One region of the Pseudomonas viridiflava genome, then DNA from elsewhere that is predicted to be linked to it. Evidence: predicted binding sites of a transcription regulator. Region 1 holds the regulator's gene; each other region holds the start of a gene.
What was found. Region 1 encodes sigma-54, which starts transcription at its own class of promoters, with help from an activator protein. Its sites were predicted from a motif close to ANTGGCATNNANNTTGCTNT; they were not measured.
Positions count from the first base shown of each region.

Region 2: a site for sigma-54 is predicted at 1,843-1,862, ahead of glnK (P-II family nitrogen regulator). Genes of this name have one in related genera too.
Region 3: a site for sigma-54 is predicted at 7,360-7,379, ahead of CFBP1590_RS10590 (CmpA/NrtA family ABC transporter substrate-binding protein). Genes of this name have one in related genera too.

Region 1 covers NZ_LT855380.1:1,116,047-1,126,691, forward strand. Annotated here, with positions in the region: gene ptsN (PTS IIA-like nitrogen regulatory protein PtsN) at 1-358, opposite strand, end outside; gene hpf (ribosome hibernation-promoting factor, HPF/YfiA family) at 371-679, opposite strand; gene CFBP1590_RS05365 (RNA polymerase factor sigma-54) at 754-2,247, opposite strand; gene lptB (LPS export ABC transporter ATP-binding protein) at 2,443-3,168, opposite strand; gene lptA (lipopolysaccharide transport periplasmic protein LptA) at 3,168-3,716, opposite strand; gene lptC (LPS export ABC transporter periplasmic protein LptC) at 3,703-4,275, opposite strand; gene CFBP1590_RS05385 (KdsC family phosphatase) at 4,285-4,824, opposite strand; gene CFBP1590_RS05390 (KpsF/GutQ family sugar-phosphate isomerase) at 4,825-5,799, opposite strand; gene CFBP1590_RS05395 (ATP-binding cassette domain-containing protein) at 6,125-6,934, shown strand; gene mlaE (lipid asymmetry maintenance ABC transporter permease subunit MlaE) at 6,934-7,731, shown strand; gene mlaD (outer membrane lipid asymmetry maintenance protein MlaD) at 7,731-8,198, shown strand; gene CFBP1590_RS05410 (MlaC/ttg2D family ABC transporter substrate-binding protein) at 8,209-8,862, shown strand; gene CFBP1590_RS05415 (STAS domain-containing protein) at 8,859-9,164, shown strand; gene CFBP1590_RS05420 (BolA family protein) at 9,278-9,517, shown strand; gene murA (UDP-N-acetylglucosamine 1-carboxyvinyltransferase) at 9,540-10,645, shown strand, end outside.
Region 2 covers NZ_LT855380.1:168,359-179,003, forward strand. Annotated here, with positions in the region: gene CFBP1590_RS00810 (aldo/keto reductase) at 1-64, opposite strand, end outside; gene CFBP1590_RS00815 (AraC family transcriptional regulator) at 431-1,372, shown strand; gene CFBP1590_RS00820 (accessory factor UbiK family protein) at 1,383-1,649, opposite strand; gene glnK (P-II family nitrogen regulator) at 2,069-2,407, shown strand; gene CFBP1590_RS00835 (ammonium transporter) at 2,442-3,779, shown strand; gene CFBP1590_RS00845 (secondary thiamine-phosphate synthase enzyme YjbQ) at 4,022-4,447, shown strand; gene sutA (dormancy-specific transcriptional regulator SutA) at 4,547-4,876, shown strand; gene CFBP1590_RS00855 (HAD family hydrolase) at 4,955-5,647, opposite strand; gene xerC (tyrosine recombinase XerC) at 5,640-6,539, opposite strand; gene CFBP1590_RS00865 (DUF484 family protein) at 6,542-7,276, opposite strand; gene dapF (diaminopimelate epimerase) at 7,290-8,120, opposite strand; gene lysA (diaminopimelate decarboxylase) at 8,125-9,372, opposite strand; gene lptM (LPS translocon maturation chaperone LptM) at 9,382-9,531, opposite strand; gene cyaY (iron donor protein CyaY) at 9,768-10,100, shown strand; gene CFBP1590_RS00890 (DUF1289 domain-containing protein) at 10,100-10,351, shown strand; gene rnk (nucleoside diphosphate kinase regulator) at 10,490-10,645, shown strand, end outside.
Region 3 covers NZ_LT855380.1:2,294,826-2,305,470, reverse strand. Annotated here, with positions in the region: gene dacB (D-alanyl-D-alanine carboxypeptidase/D-alanyl-D-alanine endopeptidase) at 1-471, shown strand, start outside; gene CFBP1590_RS10610 (sensor domain-containing diguanylate cyclase) at 509-2,800, opposite strand; gene CFBP1590_RS28400 (peptidase inhibitor family I36 protein) at 2,812-2,931, opposite strand; gene rlmKL (bifunctional 23S rRNA (guanine(2069)-N(7))-methyltransferase RlmK/23S rRNA (guanine(2445)-N(2))-methyltransferase RlmL) at 3,020-5,275, opposite strand; gene rmf (BatR family protein) at 5,865-6,080, shown strand; gene CFBP1590_RS10595 (quinone-dependent dihydroorotate dehydrogenase) at 6,222-7,253, opposite strand; gene CFBP1590_RS10590 (CmpA/NrtA family ABC transporter substrate-binding protein) at 7,505-8,716, shown strand; gene CFBP1590_RS10585 (ANTAR domain-containing response regulator) at 8,731-9,306, shown strand; gene CFBP1590_RS10580 (glycoside hydrolase family 68 protein) at 9,599-10,645, opposite strand, start outside.

The DNA of each region.
Region 1 (10,645 bases):
GGCGCAGCAACTCCAGGTGTTTGTCTGTGGCGGCCTCTGGCACCAGCAGCACGAACAGCAGGTCGACAGGCGCGCCGTCGATGGCATCGAAGTCCACGGAATCGTTGAGATGAATGACGGCACTGACAGGTTCGCCACAGGTGGCAAGACGGCAGTGAGGGATGGCAATGCCATTGCCGAAACCGGTAGATCCCAGTTTTTCACGGGCAACGAGCGCTTTGAATACTGTTTCCCAATCAAGCCCCGGTACTTCGCGGCCGATCAGTCGGGCAATATGTTCGAGTACGCTTTTCTTGCTGCCGCCCGGCACGTTCACTTCGGAACGGCCGGGGGTCAGGATTTCTTCAAGTCGGATCATGTGTGGTGAGCGTCAGCGAGCGTTTGCACCCTTGAGGATGCTTTGCTGCTTTTCCTTATGCTTGAGCAATTGTCTGTCGAGCTTGTCAGTGAGCAGGTCGATGGCCGCGTACATGTCGTCATGTTCAGCATTGGCAACTACCTCTCCACCGTGGATATGCAGCGTGGCTTCGATCTTCTGTTTCAGCTTCTCGACCGCCATCGTGACCTGCACGTTTGTAATCTTGTCAAAATGCCCTTCGAGTTTCTTGAGCTTGAGCTCAACGTATTCACGAAGTGGCTTGGTCACTTCCAGTTGGTGTCCACTGATGTTGACTTGCATACAGCTTCTCCTTTGCCAGTGCATAAAGAGGCAGGCGTGGTGCCTGCCACTGGAACGCTGTGGCTCGGCCTGCATCACATCAGTCGCTTGCGCTCGCTGGAGGGTGCAATCCCAAGAGATTCGCGGTATTTGGCAACTGTGCGACGGGCTACTTGAATGCCTTGTGCCTCCAGTAAACCAGCGATCTTGCTATCACTCAACGGCTTTTTCTGATTTTCCGCCGCGACCAGTTTTTTGATGATCGCGCGAATTGCCGTGGATGAGCACTCGCCGCCTTCCGAGGTGCTGACATGGCTGGAGAAGAAGTATTTCAGCTCGTAAATGCCGCGTGGCGTGTGCATGAACTTCTGCGTGGTCACCCGGGAAATCGTTGATTCATGCATGCCCACCGCTTCGGCGATGTCGTGCAGTACCAGCGGCTTCATGGCCTCATCGCCGTACTCCAGAAAGCCGCGCTGATGCTCGACGATCTGGGTGGCGACCTTCATCAGCGTCTCGTTGCGGCTCTGCAGGCTCTTGATGAACCAGCGGGCTTCCTGCAACTGATTGCGCATGAAGGTGTTGTCGGCGCTGGTGTCTGCGCGGCGCACGAAGCCTGCATATTGCGGATTGACCCGCAGGCGCGGCACCGATTCCTGGTTCAGCTCCACCAGCCAGCGTTCGTTGTCCTTGCGCACGATGACATCGGGAATGACGTACTCGGCTTCGGTGGACTCGATCTGTGAACCAGGGCGCGGATTCAGACTCTGCACCAGTTCGATGACCTGACGAAGTTCGTCTTCCTTGATCTTCATGCGGCGCATGAGCTGGGCGTAGTCACGGCTGCCCAGCAGGTCGATGTAATCGGTGACCAGACGCTGCGCTTCGCTCAGCCAGGGCGTTTTTGCCGGCAGCTGACGCAGTTGCAGCAGCAGGCATTCGCTCAGGGTGCGAGCGCCGATACCGGCCGGTTCGAATTGCTGTATGCGGTGCAGAACGGCTTCGATCTCATCGAGTTCGATATCCAGCTCGGGATCGAAGGATTCGAGAATCTCTTCAAGGGTCTCGTCGAGATAACCCTGATTGTTGATGCAGTCGATCAGCGTGACGGCGACCAGGCGGTCCTTGTCGGACATCGGGGCGACGTTGAGCTGCCAGAGCAGATGGCTTTGCAGGCTTTCGCCAACGGATGTGCGGGTGGTGAAATCCCATTCATCATCGTCATTGCTGGGCAGGCTGCTGGCGCTGGTCTGGTAGATGTCTTCCCAGGCCGTGTCGACGGGCAGCTCATTGGGAATGCGTTCGTTCCATTCACCTTCTTCAAGGTTGTCTACGGTAGGTGCAGATTCCTGATAGGTCGGTTCCTGAACATCGGGGTTGGGCTTTTGTTCGATGTTGTCCGCCATCGGGTCGGAGTTGTCGAAGTCGTCGCCTTCCTCCTGGCGTTCCAGCATAGGGTTTGATTCCAGCGCCTCCTGGATCTCCTGCTGGAGGTCCAGTGTGGATAGCTGAAGTAAGCGGATCGCCTGTTGCAGCTGCGGTGTCATCGTCAGCTGCTGGCCCATTCTCAAGACTAGCGATGGTTTCATGGCAGGGGCTAAACACCTTATTCGCCGGCGCTCTCGCGCCATCCACTACAGGCGCCGAAACGCCAACTTAAGCAAATTATATGCCTGAAAGCAGAGCGTTTGCCTAGAGCGTTACTAGAAATAATACGTTGTCAACAAGCCGCACCGGTATTGGAGGCCTTGACAGGCCGGATGCGGCTTTTTCGAATGCGGCTTTTACAGGCGGAATTCGTGACCCAGATAGACTTCTTTAACCAGCTGGTTGGCCAGAATGGTTTGCGAGTCGCCTTCTGCGATCAATTGCCCGTCGTTGACGATATAGGCTGTTTCACAGATATCCAGCGTCTCGCGAACGTTGTGGTCCGTGATCAGCACGCCAATGCCCTTGGCCTTGAGGTGGTGAATGATCTGCTTGATGTCGCCGACTGAAATAGGGTCTACGCCCGCGAAGGGTTCGTCCAGAAGGATGAACTTTGGGGCTGTCGCCAGCGCGCGTGCGATCTCGACACGGCGACGTTCGCCACCCGAGAGGCTCATCCCGAGGTTGTCGCGAATGTGCGTGATGTGGAACTCCTGCAGGAGGCTTTCCAGTTCCTTGCGTCGCGCAGCGGCATCGAGTTCCTTGCGGGTCTCGAGGATCGCCATGATGTTGTCGGAGACCGACAGCTTGCGGAAGATCGAGGCTTCCTGCGGCAGGTAGCCGATACCTGCACGGGCGCGGCCGTGCATGGGCTGATGGCTGACGTCCAGATCATCGATCAGCACGCGGCCCTGATCGGCCTGTACCAGCCCGACAATCATGTAGAAGCAGGTGGTCTTGCCGGCGCCGTTGGGGCCCAGCAGACCGACAATCTGGCCGCTGTCGATGGAAATGCTCACATCGCGCACGACCTGACGGCTTTTGTAGCTTTTAGCCAGATGCTGGGCTTTAAGCGTCGCCATTACTGGGCCTTCTGCGGTTGATCGGTTTTCTTTTTAGGCTGAATGACCATGTCGATCCGTGGACGTGGCGTGGTCACTTTCGCGCCACCATTGGCACGGCCCGCACTGACGACCTGCCTGACCGTGTCATAGACGATCTTCTCGCCTTCGGACGTGTTGCCGTCGTTGACGACCTTGGCCTTGTCGATCAGGACGATACGGTCCTGAGCGGCGTAATACTGAATGGTGACGGCGTATGCCTGCACGATCGGCTTGTCCACCGACGGCTTCTGCTCGTAGTAGGCCAGGTTGCCGACAGACGTGAAGATATCCACTTCGCCCTGAGCGTTGCGTGTGATGGTCACGGTGTTGCCTGTGATCTTCATCGAACCCTGCGTGATGATGACGTTGCCCTTGTAGGTGGCCACGCCTTTCTTGTCATCAAGCTGCGCATCGTCGGACTGGATGTGGATTGGCTGATCACGGTCGGTTGGCAGGGACCAGGCGCTCGCGCTTCCCAGTGCTGCGCCCAGGCCGAGCAAAAAAGGAAGAGTTTTAACGAGCCTCATACTGTCCTCTGACGTTGGACAGCAGGTCCATCCTGCTGTCTTTCAAATATGCTTTCATTCCCTTGGCCGTAGTGACACCGCCCGCGGCGTCGATTCTAACGTCTTGGTCGGTCTGCGCATATTGCTTCTGTGGGAATACGGTCATGCGACTACTGGTGATGATAGTCGTACGTTGTTTTTCGTCAGTGCGCGCAACGCGAACCGAGTCGATCAATTCTACCTGTTCGCCTCCCGGGGAGACCTCGCCCTGTTTGCTCTGCACATGCCAGGGGAACTCGGTGCCGCGGTACATCTGCAGGTCGGGGGTGGTCAGCAGGGTCACGTCAGTGGCCTTGATGTGCTCGACCTTGTCAGCCGTCATTTCGTACTGAAGGCCACCGTCGGGCAGGTACTGATGGGTGTGCGTATTGACCGCATAGTAGTCAATGACGTTCTCGTCGACCGAGCTCACCGGCTGGTCCATGAAGCTTTCCGGGTTGATGTTCCAGTAGCCTACGGCACCGAACAGCAGTACCAGCACCCCGAAAAACACCAGCTTTCGAATTTTCTTGCTGAACATAAATGGCTTCTATAGATAGGCGGAGTGGGCCGCTTCAAGGTTGCCCTGCGCGCTCAGGATCAGTTCGCAGAATTCGCGTGCAGCACCTTCGCCACCGCGCGCCTGCGTAACGCCATGAGCGTGTTGGCGGACAAAGCCGGCCGCATTGGCAACCGCCATGCCCAGACCGACGCGTCGTATGACCGGCAAGTCTGGCAGATCATCGCCCAGATAGGCGACCTGTTCGTAACTCAGGTTCAATTCGGCCAGCAGTTGGTCCAGCACCACCAGCTTGTCTTCACGACCCTGATAAAGGTGTTCGATGCCGAGGTTTTTTGCCCGGCGCTCGACCACAGGTGTCTTTCTGCCGCTGATAATGGCAGTGGTCACTCCTGAGGCTATCAGCATTTTGATGCCTTGGCCGTCGAGTGTGTTGAATGTCTTGAATTCGCTGCCGTCTTCCAGGAAGTACAGCCGGCCATCGGTCAGTACGCCATCGACGTCGAAAATCGCCAGTTTGATGGTTTTGCCGCGTTGCATCAGTTCGCTGTTCGCTGCCTGAGTCTGCATTTACATCACTCCCGCGCGCAGTAGATCCTGCAGGTTGAACGCACCCGTCGGTCGGTCGTTCGCATCAACCACGATCAGCGCGCCGATCTTGTAGTCTTCCATGATTTTCAGGGCTTCGGCGGCCAGCATGTCTGCATGGGCCGTCTTGCCATGAACCGTCATGACTTCATCGATGGTTGTTTCACGGATGTCGACCGGGCGATCCAGTGTGCGACGCAGATCGCCGTCGGTGAATATTCCGGCCAGTGTGCCATCGGCTTCCAGAATTGCAGTCATGCCCAGGCCCTTGCGCGTCATTTCCAGCAGCGCATCGCGTAACAACGTGCCGCGTTGAACCACCGGCAGGGCGTCGCCGGAATGCATGACGTGTTCGACCTTGAGCAGCAGGCGTCGTCCCAGCGCACCTCCCGGATGGGAGAAGGCAAAGTCTTCGGCTGTGAAGCCCCGGGCTTCAAGCAGTGCAACGGCCAGCGCATCACCCATCACCAGCGTAGCGGTAGTCGATGAGGTTGGCGCCAGATTCAACGGGCAGGCTTCATGCTCGACCTGCACGTTCAGATTGACGTCTGCGGCCTTGGCCAGGGTCGACTCGGGGTTGCCGGTCAGGCTGATCATCCTGATGCCCAGTCGTTTGATCAGAGGCAGCAGGGTGACGATTTCGTTGGTAGTGCCAGAGTTGGACAGCGCAAGAATGATGTCGTCACGGGTGATCATGCCCATGTCGCCATGGCTCGCTTCGGCCGGATGAACGAAAAAGGACGTGGTGCCGGTGCTCGCCAGCGTCGCGGCGATCTTGTTGCCGATGTGTCCGGACTTGCCCATTCCGACCACGACGACACGTCCCTTGCTGGCCAGGATCATCTCGCACGCACGCACGAAATCGGCATCAAGACGGCCCAGCAAGCCTTCTACGGCTTCGATCTCGAGGCGGATGGTGCGCTGCGCGGATTGAATCAGGTCACTGGATTGGTTCATAACTTGAAATGGTCGGCCTGCTGAAAGGCGGCGATTATAGCGGTAATGTACGATTCCCTCACGTCTGATCGTCGTTGTGTTTTTTATAAACGAATTTCCTACGCTTTGGAGGGTCTGTAGCTGGGCGGTGCAGGTTGCACTGCAAACGGCGCTGCTGATGGGGCGCTTAATGGTTATCCGGTGAATATCTGAACCTACTGGTTCTCTTCTTGGGTGGCGTGTCGCTGCGATGGTATAGTCCGCCGCTCGTTCGGCCCGCCTGGACGGCTTGTCTCCCTTTGGGGGTTGGCGGCTGAGGAGGGAGGCTGTATCGCAAGGAGTTTAGATGAGTCCTGATAACGCTTACGCGGTCGAGTTGAAAGGGGTTTCCTTCAAACGCGGCACGCGCAGCATTTTCAATAATGTCGATATTCGTATTCCTCGGGGCAAAGTCACCGGGATCATGGGGCCTTCCGGCTGCGGCAAGACTACGTTGCTGCGCCTGATGGGCGCACAGCTGCGTCCGAGCGAAGGTCAGGTGTGGGTCAACGGCCAGAACCTGCCGGATCTGTCGCGCAGTGACCTGTTCGACGCCCGCAAGCAGATGGGCGTGCTGTTTCAGAGCGGCGCGCTGTTCACTGATCTGGACGTGTTCGAAAACGTGGCGTTCCCGTTGCGCGTTCACACCGAACTGCCGGAAGAGATGATCCGCGATATCGTACTGCTCAAGCTGCAGGCTGTCGGGCTGCGCGGAGCGGTCGAGCTGATGCCTGACGAGCTGTCAGGTGGCATGAAGCGCCGTGTTGCGCTGGCGCGTGCCATTGCCCTTGATCCACAGATTCTCATGTACGACGAACCCTTTGTCGGGCAGGACCCCATTGCAATGGGCGTTCTGGTGCGTCTGATCAGGCTGCTCAACGATGCACTGGGCATTACCAGCATCGTGGTGTCCCATGACCTGAGCGAAACCGCGAGCATTGCCGATTACCTGTACGTCGTCGGTGACGGACAGGTGCTGGGGCAGGGCACGCCGCAGGAACTGATGTCCTCGGACAATCCGCGCATTCGTCAATTCATGACCGGCGAACCAGACGGCCCTGTGCCATTTCATTATCCTGCGCCGGATTTCCGCGAAGACCTGTTGGGGAAGCGCTGATGCGCAAGAAGTCATTGATGGACCGTATCCGCCTGCTCGGGCGTGCGGCCATAGATATCGTTACCGTTCTGGGGCGTTCGGGAATATTTCTCGGCAATGCCCTGCTGGGGCGCGGCGGGACCGGCAGCAGTTTTCAATTGCTGGTCAAGCAGCTGTATTCGGTCGGCGTCATGTCGCTGGTCATTATTGTCGTCTCCGGTGCATTCATCGGCATGGTGCTGGCGCTTCAGGGTTTCAGCATCCTGACCAAGTACGGTTCCGAGCAGGCGGTCGGGCAGATGGTTGCGCTGACGCTGTTGCGTGAACTGGGGCCGGTCGTGACCGCTCTACTGTTCGCTGGTCGTGCGGGTTCCGCGCTGACCGCCGAGATCGGCAACATGAAGTCTACGGAGCAGTTGTCGAGCCTCGAGATGATCGGTGTCGATCCGCTCAAGTACATCGTTGCGCCGCGTCTGTGGGCAGGGTTCATTTCGTTGCCGATTCTGGCGATGATTTTCAGCGTGGTCGGCATCTGGGGTGGATCCTGGGTAGCGATCGACTGGCTGGGCGTCTATCAGGGCTCCTTCTGGTCGAACATGCAGAACAGTGTTTCCTTCACGAACGATGTGCTCAATGGGGTCATCAAGAGCGTCGTATTTGCTTTTGTGGTGACATGGATTGCCGTTTTCCAGGGTTATGACTGCGATCCCACTTCCGAGGGGATCAGCCGTGCGACGACCAAGACCGTGGTGTATGCCTCGCTTGCAGTGTTGGGCCTGGACTTTATTTTGACCGCCTTGATGTTTGGAGATTTCTGATGCAAAACCGCGCCATCGAAACCGGTGTCGGCCTGTTCCTGCTGGCCGGGATACTGGCTCTGCTCTTGCTGGCCCTGCGAGTCAGTGGTCTGAGCACCAGTGCGACCAACGACAGTTATAAACTTTATGCCTACTTCGACAATATTGCCGGTTTGACTGTCAGAGCCAAGGTAAGCATGGCCGGTGTCACGATCGGCCGGGTCACCGCGATCGATCTGGATCGCGACACCTATACCGGCCGTGTCACGCTGGAGATCCAGAAGAAGGTAGACAACCTTCCGGCAGACTCCACGGCGTCGATCCTGACGGCGGGTCTGCTGGGTGAGAAATACATTGGTTTGAGCGTAGGTGGCGATCAAGCGCTGCTCAAGGATGGCTCGACCATCCATGACACGCAGTCATCCCTCGTTCTTGAGGACCTGATCGGGAAGTTCCTGCTCAATACTGTAAGCAAAGACGCCAAATGAGGAGCTATAAATGATCTCGATTCTGCGCCGTGGCCTTTTGGTATTGCTGGCCGCACTGCCGATGCTGGCCAATGCAGCACCAGCAACGTCGGCCCACGACCTTGTGGATCGCACCACCAAGGAATTGCTGAGCGATCTGGCGACCAACAGAGAGCAGTACAAAGCCAATCCAGGCGCCTTCTATGATGCCCTGAACCGCATCGTCGGCCCTGTGGTGGATGCCGATGGCATTTCCCGCAGTATCATGACGGTCAAGTATTCGCGCAAGGCCACGCCTGAGCAGATGCAGCGCTTTCAGGAAAACTTCAAGCGCAGCCTGATGCAGTTCTACGGTAACGCCTTGCTGGAGTACAACAACCAGGGCATTACCGTCTCGCCTGCCAAGGAAGAGGGTGCCGACCGGACCAGCGTAGACATGCAGGTCAAGGGTAATAATGGCGCTGTCTACCCGGTTTCCTACACCCTTGAGAAGGTCAACGGTGAATGGAAAGTGCGTAACGTCATCATCAACGGTATCAACATTGGTAAATTGTTCCGCGATCAGTTCGCCGACGCCATGCAGCGCAACGGCAACGATCTGGACAAGACAATCAATGGCTGGGCTGGCGAAGTCGCCAAGGCCAAGGAAACCACCGACGAAGCTGCACAGAAGCCTGCGCAATGACTGAGACAGCTGTCCGTCTGGTCGGGCCTGGCGAGCTGAAGCTGGTCGGGGTTCTGGATTACCGCAGCGGGCCGCAACTGCGCAAGCAGGGCGCGGCGCTGATCAGGTCCGGCGACCTCGACACCCTGACGCTGGACTGCTCGGGCGTCGAGAAATCCAGCAGCGTGGGCCTTGCCCTGCTGCTGGCGTTCATGCGGGATGCCAGCGAAGCCGGCAAGTCGATCAAGGTGCAGTCGCTGCCCGAAGACATGCGTAAAATTGCCCAGGTTTCCGGACTGAACGAGCTTCTGGACATCCATTAACAGGTCAATCGGAAAAGCCCTCTGTCCGGCACCCTGTCATCGGGGTTCGCATAGCATGGGCTTTTTTGTATCATGGCCGACCCGCGCGCGTTCAGCGCCGATCGAGGTTAAGCATGCAGGCCCTAGAAGTGAAAGCCTTCCTTGAAGGAAAGCTGCCCGAAATCAACGTGGAAGTCGAAGGCGAAGGCTGCAACTTCCAGCTGAACGTGATCAGTGACGAGATGGCCACATTGAGCCCCGTCAAGCGTCAGCAACAGATTTATGCCCATCTGAACCCTTGGATTGCCGATGGCAGTATCCACGCGGTGACTATGAAATTTTTCAGCCGCGCTGCCTGGGCCGAGCGTACCTGAGCCAATTGGTGTCGAGATTCTAATGGATAAATTGATTATTACCGGTGGCGCTCGCCTTGATGGCGAAATTCGCATCTCCGGGGCAAAGAACGCTGCGCTGCCGATCCTGGCTGCGACCCTGCTGGCCGATGGGCCGGTTACCGTTCAGAACCTGCCGCACCTGCACGACATCACCACCATGATCGAGCTGTTCGGCCGCATGGGCATCGAGCCTGTGATCGACGAAAAGCTGAGCGTGGAAATCGATCCTCGCACCATCAAGACCCTCATCGCACCGTACGAACTGGTCAAGACCATGCGTGCGTCGATCCTGGTACTCGGACCGATGGTCGCCCGCTTCGGCGAAGCGGAAGTCGCATTGCCTGGCGGTTGCGCCATCGGTTCGCGTCCGGTCGACCTGCACATCCGTGGTCTTGAAGCCATGGGCGCGGTCATCGACGTCGAAGGCGGCTACATCAAGGCCAAGGCGCCGGAAGGCGGCCTGCGTGGTGCCAATTTCTTCTTCGATACCGTGAGCGTGACCGGTACCGAGAACATCATGATGGCCGCGAGCCTGGCGAACGGTCGCAGCGTGCTGCAGAACGCTGCGCGTGAGCCTGAAGTGGTCGATCTGGCCAACTTCCTGATCGCCATGGGTGCAAAAATCCACGGCGCAGGCACCGACACCATCACCATCGATGGCGTGAAGCGTCTGGGTTCGGCGACCTACAAGGTCATGCCTGACCGTATCGAAACCGGTACCTATCTGGTTGCCGCTGCCGTCACTGGCGGTCGCGTCAAGGTCAAGGACACCGATCCGACCATCCTGGAAGCTGTGCTGCTCAAGCTCCAGGAAGCCGGCGCCGAGATCACCACCGGCAACGACTGGATCGAACTGAACATGCACGGCAAACGGCCCAAGGCTGTGAACGTGCGGACCGCCCCTTACCCGGCGTTCCCGACCGACATGCAGGCGCAGTTCATTTCGCTCAACGCCATCGCTGAAGGCACTGGCGCAGTGATCGAAACCATCTTCGAAAACCGTTTCATGCACGTGTACGAAATGCACCGCATGGGCGCGCACATTCAGGTGGAAGGCAACACGGCCATCGTGACCGGCATGCCAAGCCTCAAGGGCGCGCCAGTGAT
Region 2 (10,645 bases), 950 kb from region 1:
CGCTGATGGGGGCGAAGATATTGCCGATCTGCGTGCCGCCCATGCCGAGGCGGTAAGGTGTCATGTAGCGAAGGTTATGCTGAGACGGGTTTATTGGAAGGGTCGAACGCGTCACTTTCCCCTTGGTCGGCATTACGCTGCCGCGTTCGCCGGATGGTGGTGCACTGCTCAATGTCTGGGCACTGGCAGTCATCGGCAGGATTGTCGCTGCCAGCGCACTGCTCGCCGAAAGCCTGAGAAAGTCGCGTCGATCCATTGCAGGCTCCTTGCTTGAGGGTCTTTGGGAACAACCAGGAACCTCAAGATAGACGAGAGCTTTTGGGCAACGTGATCACAATCCGACTGTCTTTTTGCACAATCCTGCCGGGGCACTTGAGCGGATGGCGTGTTCTGCGCACACTGCGACTTTCCTCTTCGCAGAGTCGTCTTCATGAATCCATCCTTGACGTTTTCTGCATCCGGTCTTGATCGGAAAGGCGAGGGGCTGAGGCGACTCACTGAGCGGCTGACTGTGATAACCACGGGTAAAGAAGTCTGTCCCAGCGTGATCAAGGGGCTGACTTTCTACCGAATGGACGCGCCGGGGCTGCCGGATTATTGCGTCTACGAACCCTGTGTGGCGTTGATCGTTCAGGGCACCAAGCACACGGTTTTCGGGACCGAGGAAGTGGTGTCCGAGCCGGGCAGCTTTTTCGTGACATCCATTGATATTCCCACCACGGCCAAGGTGATACGCGCCAGCGCCGAGCGTCCCTATCTCTCGATCGTCTTGAAGCTCGATATGGCGTTGCTCCACGACATCGTTCAAAGCGTGCCGGAAGTCGACAGCACTATTCCGACCCGTTGTTACGCTGCGGGAGAAGCAACGGACGAGCTGATCGATGTGTTCGGTCGCCTTGTCGCCTTGCTGGATAGGCCGCAGGAAATTGCACTCATGGCGGATCTGGTCAAGCGAGAAGTCTGTCTTCGGCTGCTGCTCAGCGATGCAGGCTACTGGCTGCGCTGGATCGTCAGAGAAGGGTATCGTTCGCGAGGTATTGTGCGAGCCATCGACTGGCTCAAGCGAAACTACGCCGAGCCCTTGCGAATTGCCGAGCTTGCCGGGATGGCAGGTATGGCCAGTTCGACCCTGCACCACAATTTTCGGCAGCTCACCGGTACCAGCCCGTTGCAGTATCAGAAGACGCTGCGCCTGCATGCCGCCCGCAGTCTGATGCTAACCGAGCGGCTGGACGCGAATACGGCAGGATTGCGGGTCGGCTATGAAAGTGTGTCGCAGTTCAGTCGCGAGTACGCCCGGCGTTTCGGGGCGCCGCCCTCACGCGATATAAGGCAGGCGCGGCAGTTTGGCGATCAGCCAGCACCTGTCTGAGGCTGATGAGTCACTCAGCCTTCTCACCCGGCCCCATTTTCTCTTCAAGCTCGGCCATCTTGGCCTCCAGCGCTTCCAGGCGGGCGCGGGTGCGGGCGAGGACGGCCATCTGGCTGTCGAACTCTTCGCGGCTGACCAGATCCAGTTTGCTGAAGCCGCTTTGCAGCAGGGCCTTGAACTGGGTTTCGAATTCGCTGCGGGGCACGGGGGTTTCGCCGTTGAAAAGGCGCGAGGCGTGGCCGCTGAGGGCGTCGAGGAAAGCTTTGGGCGCGAGCATGATGGTTTTCCTGAATCAGATGCACGGCAGTGTAGCACGCAGTGCCTATAGTCATTTCACAGGGGCGGCAGTGCGCGCTTATGGAGCAGGCGTGCGTGCACGTATGCACCAGGTTTGTGCGTTCTCATTGGCTGTGCCGGGCCTTGGCGGCCTTAATGCGGCCCAACGACCTGTATTTGATGAATATTCACGAGATGGCAAGCTTTCTGCTTAGTGGCTTGTGACCCATGCACTGATGCAGTCGCTGTGACGAATGCAGTGCGGCAGGCGGAGCGGGGAAGTGTTTCGTCAGAAGCGGTTTTCTGGCGTTGGTCTGGCCTGATCAGGCGACCGACGCGTTACAAAGCCAGACACTGCGCTTAGACTTGAGTCGGGTTTGTTTTCCTGGGGCAAGTCCACCAATTCGGGAGAAAGTTTTCATGAAGCTAGTCACTGCCATCATCAAGCCGTTCAAACTGGATGACGTCCGCGAGTCGTTGTCGGAAATCGGCGTGCAGGGCATCACCGTCACTGAAGTCAAAGGCTTCGGGCGTCAGAAGGGTCACACTGAGTTGTACCGCGGTGCTGAATACGTTGTCGACTTCCTTCCAAAAGTGAAGATCGATGTTGCCATCGATGACAAGGATCTGGATCGCGTCATTGAAGCCATAACCAAGGCCGCCAACACCGGCAAGATCGGTGACGGCAAGATTTTCGTGGTCAATCTGGAACAGGCCATTCGCATCCGTACCGGCGAAACCGATACCGACGCAATTTAAGCCGCCAAACCCCAACGCCCCAGGAGAAAACAATATGACTCTGCGTCAATTCGCAGGGCTAGGAGCCCTGTTGTCCCTTGCAGTACCTGGCCTGGCCCTGGCGGCTGATCCAGTGGCCGAGCCCGTGCTCAATTCCGGCGACACAGCCTGGATGTTGACGGCCACCGCGCTGGTCCTGTTCATGACCATTCCCGGCCTCGCGCTGTTCTACGGCGGCATGGTTCGCTCGAAAAACATCCTGTCCGTGATGATGCAGTGTTTTGCCATCACCGGCCTGATCAGCATCCTGTGGGTCGTTTACGGCTACAGCATCGCGTTTGACACCACCGGTATGGAAGCTGGCGTCGTCAACTTCAATTCCTTCTTCGGCGGCATGGGTAAAGCGTTCCTGGCGGGTATCACGCCATCGAGCATTACCGGCGCTGCGGCATTGTTCCCTGAGGCGGTGTTCGTCACCTTCCAGATGACCTTTGCAATCATCACGCCTGCCCTGATCGTCGGCGCCTTCGCAGAACGCATGAAGTTCTCCGCGATGCTGATCTTCATGGGTATCTGGTTCACGCTGGTCTACGCGCCAATCGCCCACATGGTCTGGGGCGGCGTCGGTGGCCTGATGTGGGACTGGGGCGTTCTGGACTTCGCTGGCGGCACCGTTGTGCATATCAACGCCGGTGTAGCCGGTCTGGTCGCCTGTCTGGTACTGGGCAAGCGTAAAGGCTTCCCGACCACCCCGATGGCTCCGCACAATCTGGGTTACACCCTGATCGGTGCCGCGATGCTGTGGGTAGGCTGGTTCGGCTTCAACGCAGGTTCTGCTGCAGCCGCCAACGGCACTGCTGGCATGGCCATGCTGGTCACTCAGATCGCGACCGCCGCTGCTGCACTGGGCTGGATGTTCGCCGAGTGGCTGACCCACGGCAAGCCAAGCGCTCTGGGCATCGCCTCGGGTGTGGTTGCAGGTCTGGTGGCTATTACGCCAGCAGCCGGTACCGTCGGCCCGATGGGTGCTCTGATCATCGGTCTGGCAGCAGGCGTGATCTGCTTCTTCTGCGCCACCAGCCTGAAACGCAAGCTGGGCTACGACGACTCCCTGGACGCATTCGGCGTGCACGGTATCGGCGGTATCGTCGGCGCAATTCTGACCGGCGTCTTCGCAGCACCTGCGCTGGGCGGCTTCGGCACTGTGACCGACATCGGCTCTCAGGTCTGGATTCAGTTCAAAGGCGTCGCGTTCACGGTCGTGTACACGGCCATCGTGACCTTCATCATCCTCAAGGTGCTGGACGCGGTCATGGGCCTGCGTGTCACCGAAGAAGAAGAGTCTGTCGGTCTGGACCTTGCGCAACACAACGAGCGTGGCTACAACTTGTAAAAGCCGCTGCGCTGAAAAAAGAATGCCCGGTTTTGCCGGGCATTTTTTTGTCTGACGTTTGCGGATAAACCGCGGATTTCTGCTGTCATTGATGTGCCCGCGTCAATGATTTCGGCAACATGACGCAGCGCTTGTAACGTTGTCACGACAGTCTTCGTTAACGTGCAGGGAAGCCGGTTTATTGCGCGCTTTGCTTTTTTCTCAGGCGAGTTAGAATGCGCGCCGAAGGTGCGGAGAACGGTATGTGGCATCAATCCGGAATTACCTTGCGGGCCAGGCCTCGCGGGTTCCATCTGGTCACTGACGAGATACTGGCAGGCTTGCCTCAGCTGCGGGATTGTCGAGTCGGTCTGCTGCACTTGTGGCTGCAACATACCTCGGCCTCGTTGACCGTCAACGAGAATGCCGATCCGGCAGTACGTCGTGACTTCGAACGTTTTTTCAACCGGCTGGTGCCCCAGGGCGTGGCCGGACATGAACATAACGATGAAGGGCCTGATGACTTGCCCGCGCACTTCAAGTCCAGTCTGCTGGGCTGCCAGTTGCTGTTGCCGGTTACTGCGGGGCGACTGGCGCTGGGCACCTGGCAAGGCGTTTACCTGGGCGAACATCGAGATGCTGGTGGTTCTCGTAACGTCCTGGCCACTCTTCAGGGTGAATGGATATAACCGCTGGGGTCAGTGGTTATTGAATTTTTTCCGACAGCCTTAGACTCTTGGGGCTGCTGGGCTATAACTAATCTGCTTTCGCAAGTCATGAGGTACAACATGAGCGACGACGACAACGACAACGACGATCTGGTAGACGACCTGGAAGGCGAGGACGACGGCGAGGAGCTTGCCGCTGCTCCCGAAGACGACGTTGCCGAGGTGGATGATGCCGAGCCTTCGGCACCGGCTGCCAAAGGCAAGGCCAAGGCTGCAGTTTCGGTCGACGAGCTGCCCAGCGTAGAAGCCAAGAACAAGGAGCGTGATGCTCTTGCCCGTGCCATGGAAGAATTCCTGGCGCGTGGTGGCAAGGTGCAGGAAGTGGAGGCCAACGTGGTCGCCGATCCGCCCAAGAAGCCTGACAATAAATACGGCAGCCGCCCTATCTAAGGCAGCAGATGTCGTATGAGAACAAGCCCGCCGTCGCTGCGGGCTTTTTCTTGGCTGCGTTTTGAGAGGTGCCTGACTTCAGGCCCAGCGGGCCAGCACTTCGGGCAATTGAGACAGGTTGTGAATTTCCGCGTCCGGCAGCCGATCGGCATCCCAGACCTTGCCTTGCGAGTTGTACCAGATCGCCCGCATGCCTGCGCGCTGAGCGCCGGCGATGTCGTCACTCGGATGATCGCCGACATGCACGGCGACACTGGCGTCCACATTGCCGCGTCTCAGAGCCTCCAGGAATGGCGCCGGATCCGGTTTGCCGATGCCCAGGTCTTCTGCGCACAGCGCAAAGGAAAAGTAATCGGCCAGGCCCAGTCGGCGCACATCGGCATTGCCGTTGGTGATCACGCCGAGCGTGAAGGTTTTGGCGAGAATTTCCAGGGTCGGCTGCACGTCCGGGAATATCTGTACCTGATGACGCCCTTTCAGGAAAACCTCGAAGCTCTGGTCGGCCAGATCCTGTGCCTCGTCCTCTTCATAACCGGCGTCTTCCAGTGCATGGAAAAGCACCCGGCGACGCAGGGCGCTGATCCTGTGCTTGAACGACGGATCGGCCTCAACGAGTCGCGAGCGGATTTCCCACAGGTGCTCCACCGGCACAGAGCCAAGCCTGGGTGCGTGTTCAGCCAGCCAGTCGCGCAATAACACTTCGGCGCCAGCAATGGCAGGCGCGCAGTCCCACAGTGTGTCGTCGAGGTCGAACGTCACCAGCTTAATCATCTACAGATCCTTTGCGTTTGGCGCGGGGGTGAGCGCTGTCATAAACAGTAGCCAAGTGCTGGAAGTCCAGGTGGGTATATATCTGCGTGGTCTTGATGTCGGCATGGCCCAGCAGCTCCTGCACGGCACGCAGGTCCTGTGAGGATTCAAGCAGATGGCTGGCGAAAGAGTGGCGCAGCATGTGCGGATGCAGGTTCTGCCCCAGCTCACGCTCGCCGAAGGCCTTGACCCGGCTTTGCACTGCACGAGGCCCCAGACGTGTGCCCCTGTGGCTGATGAACACGGCGTCGTCCTGCGGATTGGCCAGCGCACGCAGCGGCAGCCAGGCTTCCAGCGCCTGACGGGCCTTGCTGCCAACAGGCAGTACGCGAGTCTTGCTGCCCTTGCCCAGTACCTGCACCAGACCGTCGCGAAGGTCCAGCTGATCCAGATTCAGGCCGGTCAGTTCGGACAGGCGCAGGCCCGAGGAATACAGCAGTTCCAGAATGGCCTGATCGCGACGGGCCAGAAAGTCATCTTCGACCGCGCCGTCCAGCAGCTGCGAGGTTCGGTCGGTGTCCAGCGTCTTGGGCAGGCGGCGCTCGCCCTTGGGTGGCGACAGGCCGTTTGCCGGATCGTGCTGGCACACGCCTTCGCGGTTCAGGTACTTGTAGAAACCACGCACGGCGGAAAGCATGCGTGCGAGGCTGCGTGAGGACTGGCCCTGCTGATGCTGGCGGGCCGTGAAGCTGCGCAGGTGCTGAATGTCCAGCGCGGTCCAACTGGGCAGCTGGTTTTTCTTGCAGAACGCCAGCACCTTGTCCAGATCGCGCCGGTAGGCTTCCAGCGTGTGGGGCGACACCTGACGCTCACTGCGCAGGTGCATGCAGTAGGCGTCCAGATGCTGTTCCATGGCTAGCGGACCGAACGCAGCGAGTGTGCAAAGCGTGGCAGCAGGCGGCTCAGCACGTCGGCGATGTAGCTGAGGAAAAGGGTGCCGACCGAGCTTTTGTAATGCTGCGGGTCGCGGCTACCAATGGCCAGCACGCCATGCAGGCCGAGGTGATTCAGGCTTGCAATGGCGGTCGAACCGACTTCCTTGCCTTGCTCTGCACCGAACAGAAACGCCAGCTCGTGCTCACGCAGAGCGCCACACACGACCTTGTCGCCGATCAGCCCGCCGATGGTCTTCTGCGCTTCTGCGCTGCTGACCCAGCGTCCGACCTGCATGGGGGTGTCGCTGAACAGGATCAGGCTGACGTAGGGCACCTGAAAGTCCTGACGCAGGCTGTCTTCCACGGCGATGACGATCTCATCCAGGCTGGTGGCATCCATCAACGCCAGATTCAGGCGACGGGTTTTCTCGAACAGCCGGTCGTTGTCCCGGGCCACATCCATCAGTTGCGAAAGGCGATGGCGCATCTCGATGTTGCGCTCGCGCAGCAGCTTGAGTTGGCGCTCGACCAGCGAAACCGTGTCGCCACGCTGGTGCGGAATGCGCATCGACACCAACAGCTCGTCGTGCTCGGCGAAGAAGTCCGGATGCTGCAGCAGAAAGGCGATGACCGCCTCTGCTTCAAGGTTTGGCGCTGCGCTATCGGCAGGCGATTCGCTGGGGGTGCCGGTTGAAGCCGGAGGCTGATCGGTCATCACATATGCTCACTCAAAGACGAACCTGGCCTTCGTAAACCCTGACGGCCGGGCCAGTCATCATCACAGGATGCCCCGGGCCTGCCCATTCAATGGACAGCCGCCCGCCGGGCAAGTCGATCAGCAATGGCGACATCATCCAGCCCTGGGTGATGGCGGCCACTGCCGCTGCGCAAGCGCCGGTACCGCACGCCTGTGTTTCCCCGGCACCGCGCTCCCAGACACGCAACTGCGCGCGCTGACGATCCACAATGTGCAGGAACCCGACATTGACCCGTGCCGGAAAGCGCGGGTGATGCTCGATCTTCGGGCCCAGCTCGTGAACCGGGGCGTTGTTGATGTCATCCACCCGCAGTACCGCATGCGGATTGCCCATCGAAACGGCGGCCAGTTCAACGCTCTGTCCGTCCACATCGAGGGTGTAGCTCGTGGCCTGGGCTGGCGCCTGAAACGGAATCTCGTCCGGGATCAGGCGTGGTGGACCCATGTTGACGCTGATCTGGCCGTCGCTGCGGATATCCAGTTCGATGATGCCGCTTTTCGTCTCGACGCGAATCTGCTTCTTGGCCGTCAGACGCTTGTCGAGCACGAAACGGGCGAAGCAGCGCGCACCGTTGCCGCACTGTTCGACTTCCGAACCGTCGGAATTGAAGATGCGGTAGCGAAAGTCCACGTCCGGGTTGTTCGGCGCCTCGACCAGCAACAACTGATCGAAACCGACACCGGTGTGCCTGTCGCCCCACTGTTTGGCGTGCTTGGGCAGAATATGCGCGTGCTGACTCACCAGGTCCAGGACCATGAAGTCGTTACCCAGCCCGTGCATTTTGGTAAAACGCAGCAGCATGGGGTTACTCCGGCAGCAGGCTTTCGCCAGCGAACAGCTCAGCCACGGTTTCGCGACGACGCACTTCAAAGGCCTGCGTATCGTCCACCAGTACTTCGGCAGCACGACCGCGCGTGTTGTAGTTCGAACTCATGACGAAACCATACGCGCCTGCCGAATGTACGGCCAGCAGATCAGCTTCGGCCAGCACCAGCTCGCGGCCCTTGGCCAGAAAATCACCGGTTTCGCAGATCGGTCCGACGATGTCATACGGGCGTGCAACGCCGTCGCGCGGGCGCACAGCCGTGACGTCCATCCAGGCCTGATACAGCGCCGGACGAATCAGGTCGTTCATGGCTGCATCGACGATGGCGAAGTCCTTGTGCTCGGTGTGCTTGAGGTATTCGACGCGGGTCAGCAGCACGCCTGCGTTGGCAACAATGAAGCGCCCCGGCTCGAACATCAGGCCCAGATCACGACCGGCCAGACGTTCGCGCACGGCCTTGATGTAATCCGCCACCAGCGGTGGCTCTTCATCGCGATAGCGAACGCCCACGCCGCCACCCAGATCGATGTGGTGCAGATGAATGCCGCAATCGCCCAGACGATCGACCAGATCCAGCAGGCGATCCAGTGCGTCGATGAAAGGCTCGAGCGTGGTCAGCTGTGAGCCGATGTGGCAATCGACGCCGATCACTTCAAGGTTCGGCAACTGCGAGGCGCGCACGTAAACGTCTTCAGCGTCTGCAATGGCGATGCCGAACTTGTTTTCCTTGAGGCCGGTGGAAATGTACGGATGAGTGCCCGCATCGACATCCGGGTTCACGCGCAGGGAAATCGGCGCACGGACATTGAGCTCGGCCGCAACGCTCTGCAGACGCTCGAGCTCGTCGGTGGACTCGACGTTGAAACAGTGGACGCCGACTTCCAGCGCGCGACGCATATCTTCACGGGACTTGCCCACGCCGGAAAACACGATCTTCTCGGCCTTGCCGCCTGCCGCCAGAACACGCTCCAGTTCGCCACGCGAGACGATGTCGAAGCCTGCGCCGAGGCGGGCCAGAACATTGAGCACGCCCAGGTTGGAGTTGGCCTTGACCGCGAAGCAGACCAGATGCGGCATGCCGTCCAGAGCGTCGGTATAGGCGCGATACTGCGCTTCGATGTGAGCGCGGGAGTAGACATACGTCGGCGTGCCGAAGCGTTCGGCAATGGCAGACAAAGCTACACCTTCCGCGAACAGCTCACCGTCGCGGTAGTTGAAGGCGTCCATGGGATTCCCTTAAAGATGCTTGTGCGACGAGTGCGATTTGGCTTGTTCATCGGGAGACTTGGTGTCATCCGGCAGGTACAACGGGCCTTTTTGACCGCAGGCCGTAACAAGACAAGCCACCGCGACGAGCGCAGCAAGCGAAGAGATCAGGCGCTTCATGGCGAAATCCTTTGTAAAAGCATTAATTGCGCCCGAGTATACCCACCACCCGGCGGCTTGCCTATGTGATGCTCCTCCCGTCCGGCGGGGTTTGGACGCGATTGTGCGGGCAATGACCGGTTACGCCGGATTATTGCGTCAGGCTGCTGTCAATGACGGGTATGCTTTGCATTTGGCGGGTGGCGTCCGTATCTTGCCCCACTGCGCTTTCAGTAGACACTTTCGAGGTTCCCGCAATGAGTTTGACCGAAGCCCGCTTCCATGATCTGGTCGATGCCACCCAGCAAAATCTGGAAGATGTGTTCGATGAGAGTGGTCTGGACGTGGACATTGAAAACTCGGCCGGTGTGTTGACCGTCAAGTTCGAAAACGGCTCCCAGCTGATCTTCAGTCGCCAGGAACCGCTGCGTCAGCTCTGGCTGGCAGCGCGCTCCGGCGGTTTCCACTTCGATTACGACGAAGTCGAAAGTCGCTGGGTCTGCGACACCAGCGATGAACTGCTGAGCGAGATGCTTGCCCGTATGACGCTTGATCAGGCCGGCGTCGAGCTGGACTTCGACGAGATCTGATCGTGAGCCAGAATCCTCAGCCTGCCGCCGTCAGGCCGCCCAAGCCATTGTTCAGCAATGTCAGCCCGGCTGTGCCATCGCCCTGCATCAGTACCTGTCGGCTGGATGAGCAAAAGGTCTGCCTGGGATGCTTTCGCCATGTCGAAGACATCCGCGAATGGCGCTCGGCCGATGATGACCGCCGCCGTCAGATCCGTCATCAGGCCGATCAGCGCCGCGCGCACGCCGAGTCGGGCCATGCTGCGGGCTGACGACTCGTCGGCTTGTGTATTTATTAGGCTGTGTTAGTGTCAGAACCTGCTTCTCTTGAAGAGAGGCCCACCAAAACCCCGCCCAGCCCGGCGGGGTTTTGCTTTTATAACGCGTGGAAAAAGGAGTCTGCCCAGATCATGAACACTGCCCCTTCACTCATCCTCACCCGGCTCGACGTACAGCGTCTTGAAAACCTGATCGACAGTCAGGACGATTCCATGCCGGGCATTCAGGCGCTACAGGCCGAGCTGGACCGAGCCGAGCAGGTGGTCGGTCACGATGAAGTGCCGGAA
Region 3 (10,645 bases), 1.2 Mb from region 1:
AGCGACGCCGACGGCGACGACGCCAAGGCCGCGCAACGGGTGATTCGCGGCTGGCTGGCCAAAAAAGGCATCACCGCACCGCATCTGGTGATGGAAAACGGTTCAGGCCTGTCGCGCGCCGAACGAGTCAGCGCCCGTGAAATGGCGGTGATCCTTCAGGCCGCCTGGCGCAGCCCGTATGCCGCCGAATTCATGAGCTCCATGCCACTTGCGGGTATGGATGGCACCATGCGCAAGCGTCTGAAACGCACACCTCTGTTGGGCGAAGCGCACATCAAGACCGGCACCCTAAACACCGTACGTGCCATCGCAGGCTTCAGCCGCGACAGCAACGGCAACACTTGGGCGGTCGTGGCGATCCTGAATGACCCGCGTCCGTTCGGCGCCTCGTCGGTACTCGACGAAGTGCTGGTCGATCTTTACCGTCAGCCCAAGCTGAGCAATACCACGGTATCGATCCAGCAGCCCTGATCCCGCGCCAGACCACAAAGAGCAGGCCTGAGCCCGATCAGGCCTGCTCCGGTTCCACCTTGTCCCGCCCCGCCTGCTTGGCGGCATAAACCCCCGAGTCGGCGCGCAGCAGCATCGCGTCGACGCCCTCGCCTTCCCGCCAACTGGCGATTCCGAAACTGGCCGTTACCCGGCCCACGCCGTCGATGCCCGCCCTGTTCAGCTCTTCGCGAAGACCAAGCGCCAACTGATAAGCCTGGGCGCCCTGAGTACCGGGGCACAGCACCATGAACTCTTCGCCCCCCAACCGACAGAACACGTCATCCGTGCGCAGCCGATGCGTGATGCGTTGCGAGATGGCTTTTAGCACCTGATCCCCGACACCGTGCCCGAACCGGTCGTTAATGCGCTTGAAGTGATCGATGTCGAGCATGATGATCGACAGATGGCCGCCATGCCGGTCGATACGCTTGAGCTCGGCCTGCAGCCGATCCTGAAAGTATCGACGGTTGAAAGCACCGGTCAGCACATCGGTGACCGACAGTTCACGCAGCTCCTGCTCGACCCGTTTCAGATCGGAGATGTCCGAAACGAATCCATGCCACAGCACGGCACCATCAGCCAGTTGCTCGGGCGTCGAGGCCGCGCGCAACCAGCGCAGCCCCTTGTTCGGTAATTGAACCCGGTACTCTTCACGCCACGGCGTCAGTTGCTGCGCACTGGGAATGATCGAGTTTCTGATTCGGGCCAGGTCCATGGGATGAATACGTTGCAGCAGCACCTCCGCATCGATCAGCACGTGCACTTCATCGAGCTCGAACAACTCGCACATGCCAACGCTGACATACCTGAACCGTGAGCTGCCATCAGCATCCAGCTGGTACTGATAGATCCCTCCCGGTACCTGCGAGCCGAGCTTTTCGAGCAATTGCCCCTGAGCCTCCAGCGCATCATGCACGCGTCGATGTTCGGTCATGTCGGTGCACACCGCCAGACAGCCGATCCACTGCCCCTGATCGTCGCGCACGGCCGTGACGAGCATGTTGACGACCAGCGTGCTGCCGTCGCGTCGCTGAAAGGTCAACTCGCGGGCCGGATGACTGCCTTCCTGAATGGCAGCGCCAAGCATGTCCTGCAACATGCGGACTTCGCTGACGTCACTGGGATCTGATGGCTCAGAGTGCTGGAAATCCTTGAGCCCGAACCGCCCCAGGACTTCCTCATCGGAATAACCAAGCATGCGCTGCGCACCGACGTTGAACGTGTTGATCACACCATTGAGGTCGGTCGCAATAATTGCGACTTCGGTCGCCGCATTCAGAATGTTGCGCAACTGACCGTTGGCCACGTTCAATTGCTTCTCGCGCACGCGCAACTCTCGGGTGCGCTGCTCGACACGTACAAGCGCACGCTGGCGCTGGCTGATGAGGCTGTAAAGCAAGGCACTGAGCATCAGACTCAACAGCCCGCCGAACCAAAGAACATTGCTGGACGTTTCCCGATTATTTGACTGAAACAGCTCGGTGGGACGAACCTCAAGCAGATAATCGCGATCCCCCAGTCCCAGCAGTGTGCTCTGGTACAGCTCATTCGTGGCCGCTTTGGCTGGAGACAGATACACGGGATCAGGTTCGGGCTGCGCGTTCAGGTCAGTGAGTGTGACCGCCAGGGTGTCGCGTTCTGCCGCCCCCACACTCATCAGTTGCGAGAGACCGATGACTGCCGTGAGCACACCTCTCAACTCGGGCGTTTCACCCGGCGCACTGACGCTTGAGAACACGGGCGCCATCAGCAACACGCCGCGTGTGTTGGCAGGGTCCAGGCCCAACAGCTGTATCCGGGGCGTCGCCGTGATGCGGTCCAGCAGCCGCGCCTTGTCCAGGGCCAAATGACGGATCGGTTCAGAGTAGATATCGAAGCCCAAAGGCACCGGCAACGCACTGATCGAATTCAGATAGAGGACAGGAAAATATTCGTCGCGCACGCCCGCCACGCTCAGTTTGCCGTGCTCATCGAGTTGGCGGATCGCAAAATCCTTGAGCCCACCCTTGCGCACCTCCGCCTCGAATGCGGCCCGCCCGGCCCGGGTCACTCTCGGGTTCCAGCCATAAGCCTGGGTGCCGATCAGCAACGGACCTACGAAGCCTTCGTATTCTTCGCGGGTAATGTCATGGGAAAAAAGAAAGAAGCGGCGAACCGTATCCAGCCTGCTGACCTGACGATCCAGACGTTCCTGAATGCGACTGAAACGCTCGCTGGCCAGAATATCGAAACGCTGGCGCAACTGATATTGATAGGCATCATGGTCAGCCAGCGCCAGCATGACCGTCAGCGCCGCACCGACCAGCATCGTCAGAACCGCTACCAGCCACGCTGAAACCTGTTCACTGATGAAGCCCAGTACTCTGAGCCTGTACCGTTTCGCCGCCATAGACACAACTCATGACGCCAACAGGGTGTTGCGCCACGCTGGCTGTGCATTGGTTATAGCTATTCGCCAGTAATTTGCCTAGTGGATGATGAACGAACCTGCGCAAGTCGCGCACAGATTCGTTCATCAGACCCGGCATCAGGCCCGTGCGGTGATCTTCCAGGCCCGGTGAATCTTGCTGTTGCGGGCAAAATCCTGGTCGATGGTCTGCTGGGTAATCTCCTCAACGGCATAGCGCTGGCCGAGGTTTTCATCGAGCACGAACTTGCGGAAGTTGTTGGAGAAATACAGCACGCCGCCCGGTGCCAGACGCGCCATGGCCAGATCGATCAGCTCGACCTGATCGCGCTGTACGTCGAACACCCCTTCCATGCGCTTTGAGTTGGAGAAGGTCGGCGGATCGATGAAGATCAGGTCGTACTCTTCGCGGCAAGCCTGCAGCCAGACCGTGACATCGCTCTGCTCCAGACGGTTCTTGTCCGAGAAACCGTTCAGCGACAGGTTGCGGCGTGCCCAGTCCAGATAGGTACGCGACAGGTCGACGCTGGTGGTGCTGCGCGCACCGCCCTTGGCCGCATGAACGCTGGCGGTCGCGGTGTAGGCAAACAGGTTGAGGAAGCGCTTGCCGGCCGCCTCACGCTGGATACGCATGCGCATCGGGCGATGGTCGAGGAACAGACCGGTGTCCAGGTAATCGGTCAGGTTGACCAGCAGCTTGACGCCACCTTCCTTCACCTCCAGGAACTGACCCTGCGCACTCTGACGCTCGTACTGGCGGGTGCCGCTCTGACGCTCGCGACGCTTGATCACCACGCGGCTCTTGTCAATGTTCAGCGCCTGCGGAATGGCCGCCAGCGCATCGAACAGACGTGCCGAAGCCTTCTCCGGGTCGATGGATTTGGGCGCGGCGTATTCCTGCACATGGACCCAGTCGTGGTACAGGTCGATGGCCATCGAATACTCGGGCATGTCGGCGTCGTACACGCGATAGCAATCGATGCCTTCACGGCGTACCCACTTGCCCATCAGCTTGAGGTTCTTTTGCAGGCGGTTGGCGAACATTTGCCCGCCTTCGCTCAAGCGTGGCTGTTCGACCACCACAGGAGCGGGCTTGATCGGATTGCCGTTCTTGTTGAATTTTCTTTCAACTTCGACTTCGGTCTCGACGGGCGTTTCGCGCTCGATCTGACGTTGTTCGGGGGTACGACGCTCGCCGGTGACGAACTGATCCGGCAACACCTTGATCAGCAACAGCTTGCAGGGCAGCGCGCCGTTCCAGAACGAATACTGTTTGTGACTGCGAATGCCCATGCGCTTGCCCAGATCAGGCGCGCCAGTGAATACCGCCGCTTCCCAGTTCAGGCACGACTGGCGCAGGCGCTCACCCAGGTTCTGGTAGAGATACAGCAGGCTGGCTTCGTCACCCAGACGCTCGCCGTATGGCGGGTTGCAGATGACAAGACCTTTCTGGTTCTGATCCGGACGCGGCTCGAACGTGGCGACTTCACCCTGGTAGACCTTGATCCAGTCGCTCAGTCCTGCGCGCTCGATGTTGTTGCGCGCGGGCTGAATCAGACGTGGGTCGGCTTCATAGCCGCGGATCCACAGCGGCGGTTTGGCAAGGCCTGCCTTGGCACGTGCCAACGCCTCGTCGTGCAGCTTGCGCCACAGGGCCGGAACGTGACCCAGCCAGGCGGAGAAGCCCCAGCGCTCACGCTTGATGTTCGGCGCAATGTCGGCGGCAATCAGGCCGGCTTCGACCAGGAAGGTACCCACACCACACATCGGGTCAGCCAGCGCACCACCTTCGGCAGCGATACGCGGCCAGCCGGCACGCACCAGAATGGCGGCGGCGAGGTTTTCCTTCAGGGGCGCAGCGCCCTGCTGCAGGCGATAGCCACGCTGGTGCAGACTGTGACCGGACAGGTCCAGGGACAGAATCGCCTCGCCACGGTCCAGACGCAGATGCACGCGCAGGTCGGGGTTGATCTTGTCTACCGAAGGACGCTCGCCGTCCGGCGTGCGCAATTTGTCGACGATTGCATCCTTGACCTTAAGCGCGCCGAAGTGGGTGTTGTCGATGCCTGACCCGTGACCGCTGAATTCAACGGCGATGGTGCCATCCGATTCGAGATGGTCGTGCCATTCAACGTCGAGCACGCCGTGATACAGGTCTTCGGCGTCCTTCATCGGGAAGCGCTTGAGCACCAGCAGCACGCGGTTGGCGAGGCGGGACCACAGGCACAGCCGGTAGGCGGTTTCCATGTCGGCCGAACCGCGAATGGCCGAGGTGTGTTCGCGGGTATCCTCGAGACCGAGGGCCGTGGCCTCTTCGGCCAGCAGTCCTTCGAGGCCTTTTGGGCAAGTGAGGAAAAGTTCGTAGCGATCCGACATGTGTATTCCAGGGCCTGAGCCGTCAGCGGCGGGCAACGCATTGCCCGACCAGATTTTAAACAGGCGCCTTTCTTGGAGAACGCCTGCGTGGCACGTTGAATGTGCCGATCCGCCGCATGAAACCTGCCTTGAGACCAGGGCAGCGTAAATGCGGCAGTTTTCAATCCATCACGCTCTCAACATAGCTTTGCTATATGAAGAGCGGCTATTCAACCCGACGAAGTGGGCAACAAAAAGTCACATCTCGACCCTTCGTCGAATAGACGCTTAAAGCATTCAGCCATCATCCGCGTCTGAGACGCGCTCTCAATCCGGTCTGAAACGCCCGCGTCAAAAGGCTTGCGCCAAAAAACGGTGTTGAAACCCGACCTTCCTTATCGCCCGACAGACCTAAATGTGACGTGCTTATGACAAAACGATCATTCACAGGGTCCGAAGCTTTGGTTAGAAATCACCTCAGGTCATTACCGCAACGGTTCTGACACCAAGGCCCGCGACGCCGGCAGCGGGCACCAACGGCAGACCTTTCTGCCCGACCTCACCATGAGGTCTCAGGGATATAACAGTCAACAGACGAGGGCAATACCCTATGAGAAGACTTAAGCGTGATCCGTTGGAAAGAGCATTTTTACGCGGATATCAGTACGGCGTTCATGGTAAATCCCGTGAGCTTTGCCCTTTTACTCTACCGTCAGTACGCCAGGCATGGATCAATGGATGGCGAGAAGGACGCGGCGACAATTGGGACGGTATGACCGGCACTGCGGGAATCCACAGACTCAACGAACTTCACGCGGTCGGATAACGCGCCTATGGAGACACAGGCCCCGACCAGTCCATCAAAGCTTTATTGACTGATCATCTACACCCATACCATGCACGTCCTATCCGGGCGGCGGGCCAAAAGCCCAGGGGCTCTTCAAGAGCCCCTTTTTTTGCCTGCGATTCAGACCTGCTGACGCGGCATTGCCGCGATCGCATCCACCGATTCGCGAATCAGTGCCGGCCCCTTGTAGATGAAGCCCGAGTAGATCTGCACCAGACTCGCACCCGCCGCCATTTTTTCGGCCGCGTGACGCCCTTCGGTGATACCACCCGCAGCGATGATCGGCATGCACCCTGCCAACTCGCCCGCCAGTATCTTCACCGTGTGAGTGCTCTTCTCGCGAACCGGTGCGCCCGACAGTCCACCCGCCTCGTCCGCATGTGGCAGACCTTCGACGCCTTCGCGGCTGAGGGTGGTGTTGGTGGCGATAACCGCGTCCATGCCGGATTCGATCAGCGCGGCGGCGACCAGTACGGTTTCTTCATCGGTCATGTCCGGGGCGATCTTGATGGCCAGTGGCACACGCTTGCCATGACGCTGCGTGAGTTCCTGCTGACGCAGACTCAGGGCCTCGAGCAGTTGCTTGAGCGAATCACCGAATTGCAGGCTGCGCAGGCCCGGTGTATTGGGCGAGCTGACGTTGACGGTCACATAGCTGGCGTGGGCGTAGACCTTGTCCAGACAGATCAGGTAGTCGTCCACGGCACGCTCGACCGGCGTGTCGAAATTCTTGCCGATGTTGATGCCCAGAATGCCTTTGTACTTCGCGGCCTGCACACGGCTGACCAGATTGTCGACACCCAGGTTGTTGAAGCCCATGCGGTTGATGATGGCTTCGGCGTGGGGCAGACGGAAAATCCGTGGCTTGGGGTTGCCCGGCTGCGGACGCGGCGTGACGGTACCGATCTCGACGAAGCCAAAGCCCAGTTGCGCGAAGCCGTCGATGGCCGAGCCGTTCTTGTCCAGACCGGCCGCCAGACCCACAGGATTGGGAAACTCCAGCCCCATGACGGTGACCGGCACTCTGGCCGGGGCCTTGCTCAACAGGCCGTTGAGGCCCAGACGCCCACCGGCACCGATCAGGTCCAGCGACAGGTCATGGGAGGTTTCCGGGGAAAGCTTGAACAGTAACTGGCGGGCCAGGTTATACATGGGCGGGCGAGGCTCGTGAGAAGCTGAATTCAGGGGCGCGATTATAGCCGCGTGAAGGCCCTGCACGCGAGGCATGCAAAAAACTTGTTACCCTGAACCGCCGAGCGCTGGCATATGCCTTGCTTGAAACCGTTATCGGCACGCGCTCCAACGACGGAGCGCTGCCCGGACAACGGCGTCGTTCCGGCACTTGCACCTTGCAGGGGCTGGACGACGCCTTTTTTCTGGATGTCCTTTATGAAGCAAGTGCCATGAACGTACGAACAAGCAATGCGCTGGACTGGGTCAACGGCAGCGATGCGCCCGAGATGAACAGCCTGGATGTGGGTTTCATGGCCCTGACCGACTGCGCCTCGCTGGTGGTTGCAGCGACCCAGGGCTTTGCCCAGCCTTACGGCCTGACCCTCAACCTCAAGCGCCAGACCTCCTGGGCCGGCCTGCGAGACAAGCTGGTCAGTGGCCAGTTGCAGGCGGCACACAGTCTCTACGGGATGATCTACGCCGTCGAACTGGGCATCAGCGGCGGTCCGGCCAGGGACATGGCAATTCTGATGGGGCTGAACCAGAACGGCCAATGCATCAACCTGTCGCGCGGCCTACAGGAGAGTGGCGTGATCACTCCTGAGGCACTGGACAAACGCGTGCACCAAAGCGGTCCGAAACTGACGTTTGCCCAGACCTTTCCCACCGGCAACCATGCCATGTGGCTTTATTACTGGCTCGCCAGCCAGGGCATTCATCCGCTGGACGACGTGAACAGTGTGGTCGTGCCGCCGCCGCAGATGGTTCAGCATCTGCAGGCCGGCCGTATCGACGGTTTCTGCGTCGGAGAGCCCTGGGCCGCCAGTGCAGTCAGTCAACAACTGGGCTTCAGCATGGCCACCAGCCAGACCATCTGGCCCGACCATCCGGGCAAGGTCCTGGGTTGCACCCGCGAATTCGTCGAGCAGAACCCCAATACCGCCAGAGCGCTGGTCATGGCCGTGCTGGAAGCGAGTCGTTTCATCGAGGAGAGCGAGCATAATCGACGCAGCACCGCACAACTGCTCAGCGGTGCCGAGTATCTGGACACACCGCTGGACTGCATCGAGCCGCGCCTGCTGGGCCGGTACAGCGACGGCCTCGGCAATCACTGGGAAGACCACCACGCCGTCAGTTTTCATGGTCAGGGACAAGTCAATTACCCATGGCTGTCGGACGGGATGTGGTTCATGACCCAGTTCCGCCGCTGGGGGCTGTTGCGTGAAGACCCGGATTATCTGGCCGTTGCCGAGCGTGTCCAGCAGCTGGAACTGTATCGACAGGCCGCCGAGGCACTGGGCATCAAGGTACCGAGCGCTACGTTGCGCAGCAGTCAGTTGATCGATGGCAGGGTTTGGGACGGCAGTGATCCGGCGGCCTATGCGCGCAGTTTCAAGATCAACGCCTGGGCCGATAACGTGCCCGTCGCCGCCCGTCGTTGAAGGAGAACGTGACCATGCTGCGTATCCTGCTGATCAATGACACGCCAAAGAAAGTCGGTCGCCTGAGAACCGCCCTGATCGAGGCAGGCTTCGAGGTAATCGACGAATCCGGTTTCATCATCGACCTGCCCGCACGCGTAGACGCGGTGCGCCCCGACGTGATCCTCATCGACACCGAATCGCCCGGTCGTGACGTCATGGAGCAAGTGGTCCTGGTCAGCCGCGACCAGCCCCGCCCGATCGTGATGTTCACCGATGAGCACGACCCTGGCGTGATGCGTCAGGCGATCAAGTCCGGCGTCAGCGCCTATATCGTCGAAGGCATTCAGGCCCAACGCCTGCAGCCCATCCTCGACGTGGCCATGGCCCGTTTCGAGAGCGACCAGGCCCTGCGCGCGCAACTCCACGCCCGCGACCAGCAACTGGCAGAACGCAAACGCATCGAACTGGCGAAAGGACTGTTGATGAAAATGAAGGACTGTAACGAGGAAGAGGCCTATACCCTGATGCGGCGCCAGGCAATGAGCCGCCAGCAGAAGCTGATTCAGGTGGCCGAGCAGATCATCTCGATGAGTGAAATGCTGGGTTGAACAGGTAGATCGGGAGAGTTACTGACGAAACACCACGTGTGGGAGGCGCCACCAGGTCTTCGATGTAACACTGCCGCGCGGCAAACACCGGACGTCGTGGGAGCGGACTTGTCCGCGAAAAGGCCGGTACATCCCACGCATATGCGGTGGCTGAAACACTGCATTCGCGGACAAGTCCGCTCCCACCAAGTTTGCTGCGCGACAGCGCTACGTCGAAGACGTGGTGGCGCCTCCCACAGTCCTGTTTACGACCGGGACTGTGGCAGGCCGCCCAAAGCCGCTGTGAGTCTGACTATTGAGTCAGCACCACATTCTTCATCGGCGGTATGTAGCCATAGTCATACGATTCCTGCACGAACGAGCGGTCGCCCTGCAGCAGGATCTTCACGGTAGGCGCCTCGGTGCCACCGATGCGGAAATCCTGTCCGGTGGTCGGCACGCTGTCGATGAACGACGTCACCAGGCCGTTGGGCATCACGCAGTGCGAATAGGTCTGGAAAGGCTGCGAAGGCGGATTCCCGAGCACCAGGCCTGACGCATTCATGGGCTGGTATGGGCCGAACAGCTGTTCACTGACAAACCCGTAAACGCCATCAGGGCCGGTTATACCATCGGCATACGTAAACTTGTGACTGATAGTGAACAAGTAATACTTATTGTCCTGAAATACATAGTGCGGACGTTCGGTCTGATCATTTACACCCACCGCAGTAACAAGCGGCGGAAGGATTTCCCACTCGTCGCCATTGAGATCCTTTGCAACCGCCAGGCCAATACAGCCCACCTGAAATCTGGCACCGCCCACATCCTCGTGACCCGGCGGTACATGCCCCAGTTCTGTCGGCCCTACTGTATGTGAACCGCGCTCGCCGGCCACATTACCTTCGAACACCATGTACAACTTGCCATCACGGGGATCAATAAACGGACTGGGATCACGAAAGTTCCACGTAGAGTTCTGGGCTTCGGTTTGATAATAAGTGCCGTCGGCTTCGAACAATGTTTTGACTTCAGTAAAGTCGGTCAATATTACACCGCTGTCAGACGTCACGACACGGCCACGTACTTTGGCAATGGCAGCGCCCGGCGTCACACAGGTGTAATAAAGATCGATGTCGCCCTTGTCGTTGAGCAGGATCGGCGTACCGGCCCATTCGCGAGTCGTCGGCGATACGCCTTCGGCCATGACGCGCCCACCGAAGATCCAGTCCTTGCCGGTTCGGGAATACCAGTAGCACATGCGGGCACGACCATGACGATCTTCCCAGTCACGCTTGATGTCATAGCGGCCGTTGGGTCCCAGATACTGGGGATCGTTCGGATGCCGGTCAGCCGTGAG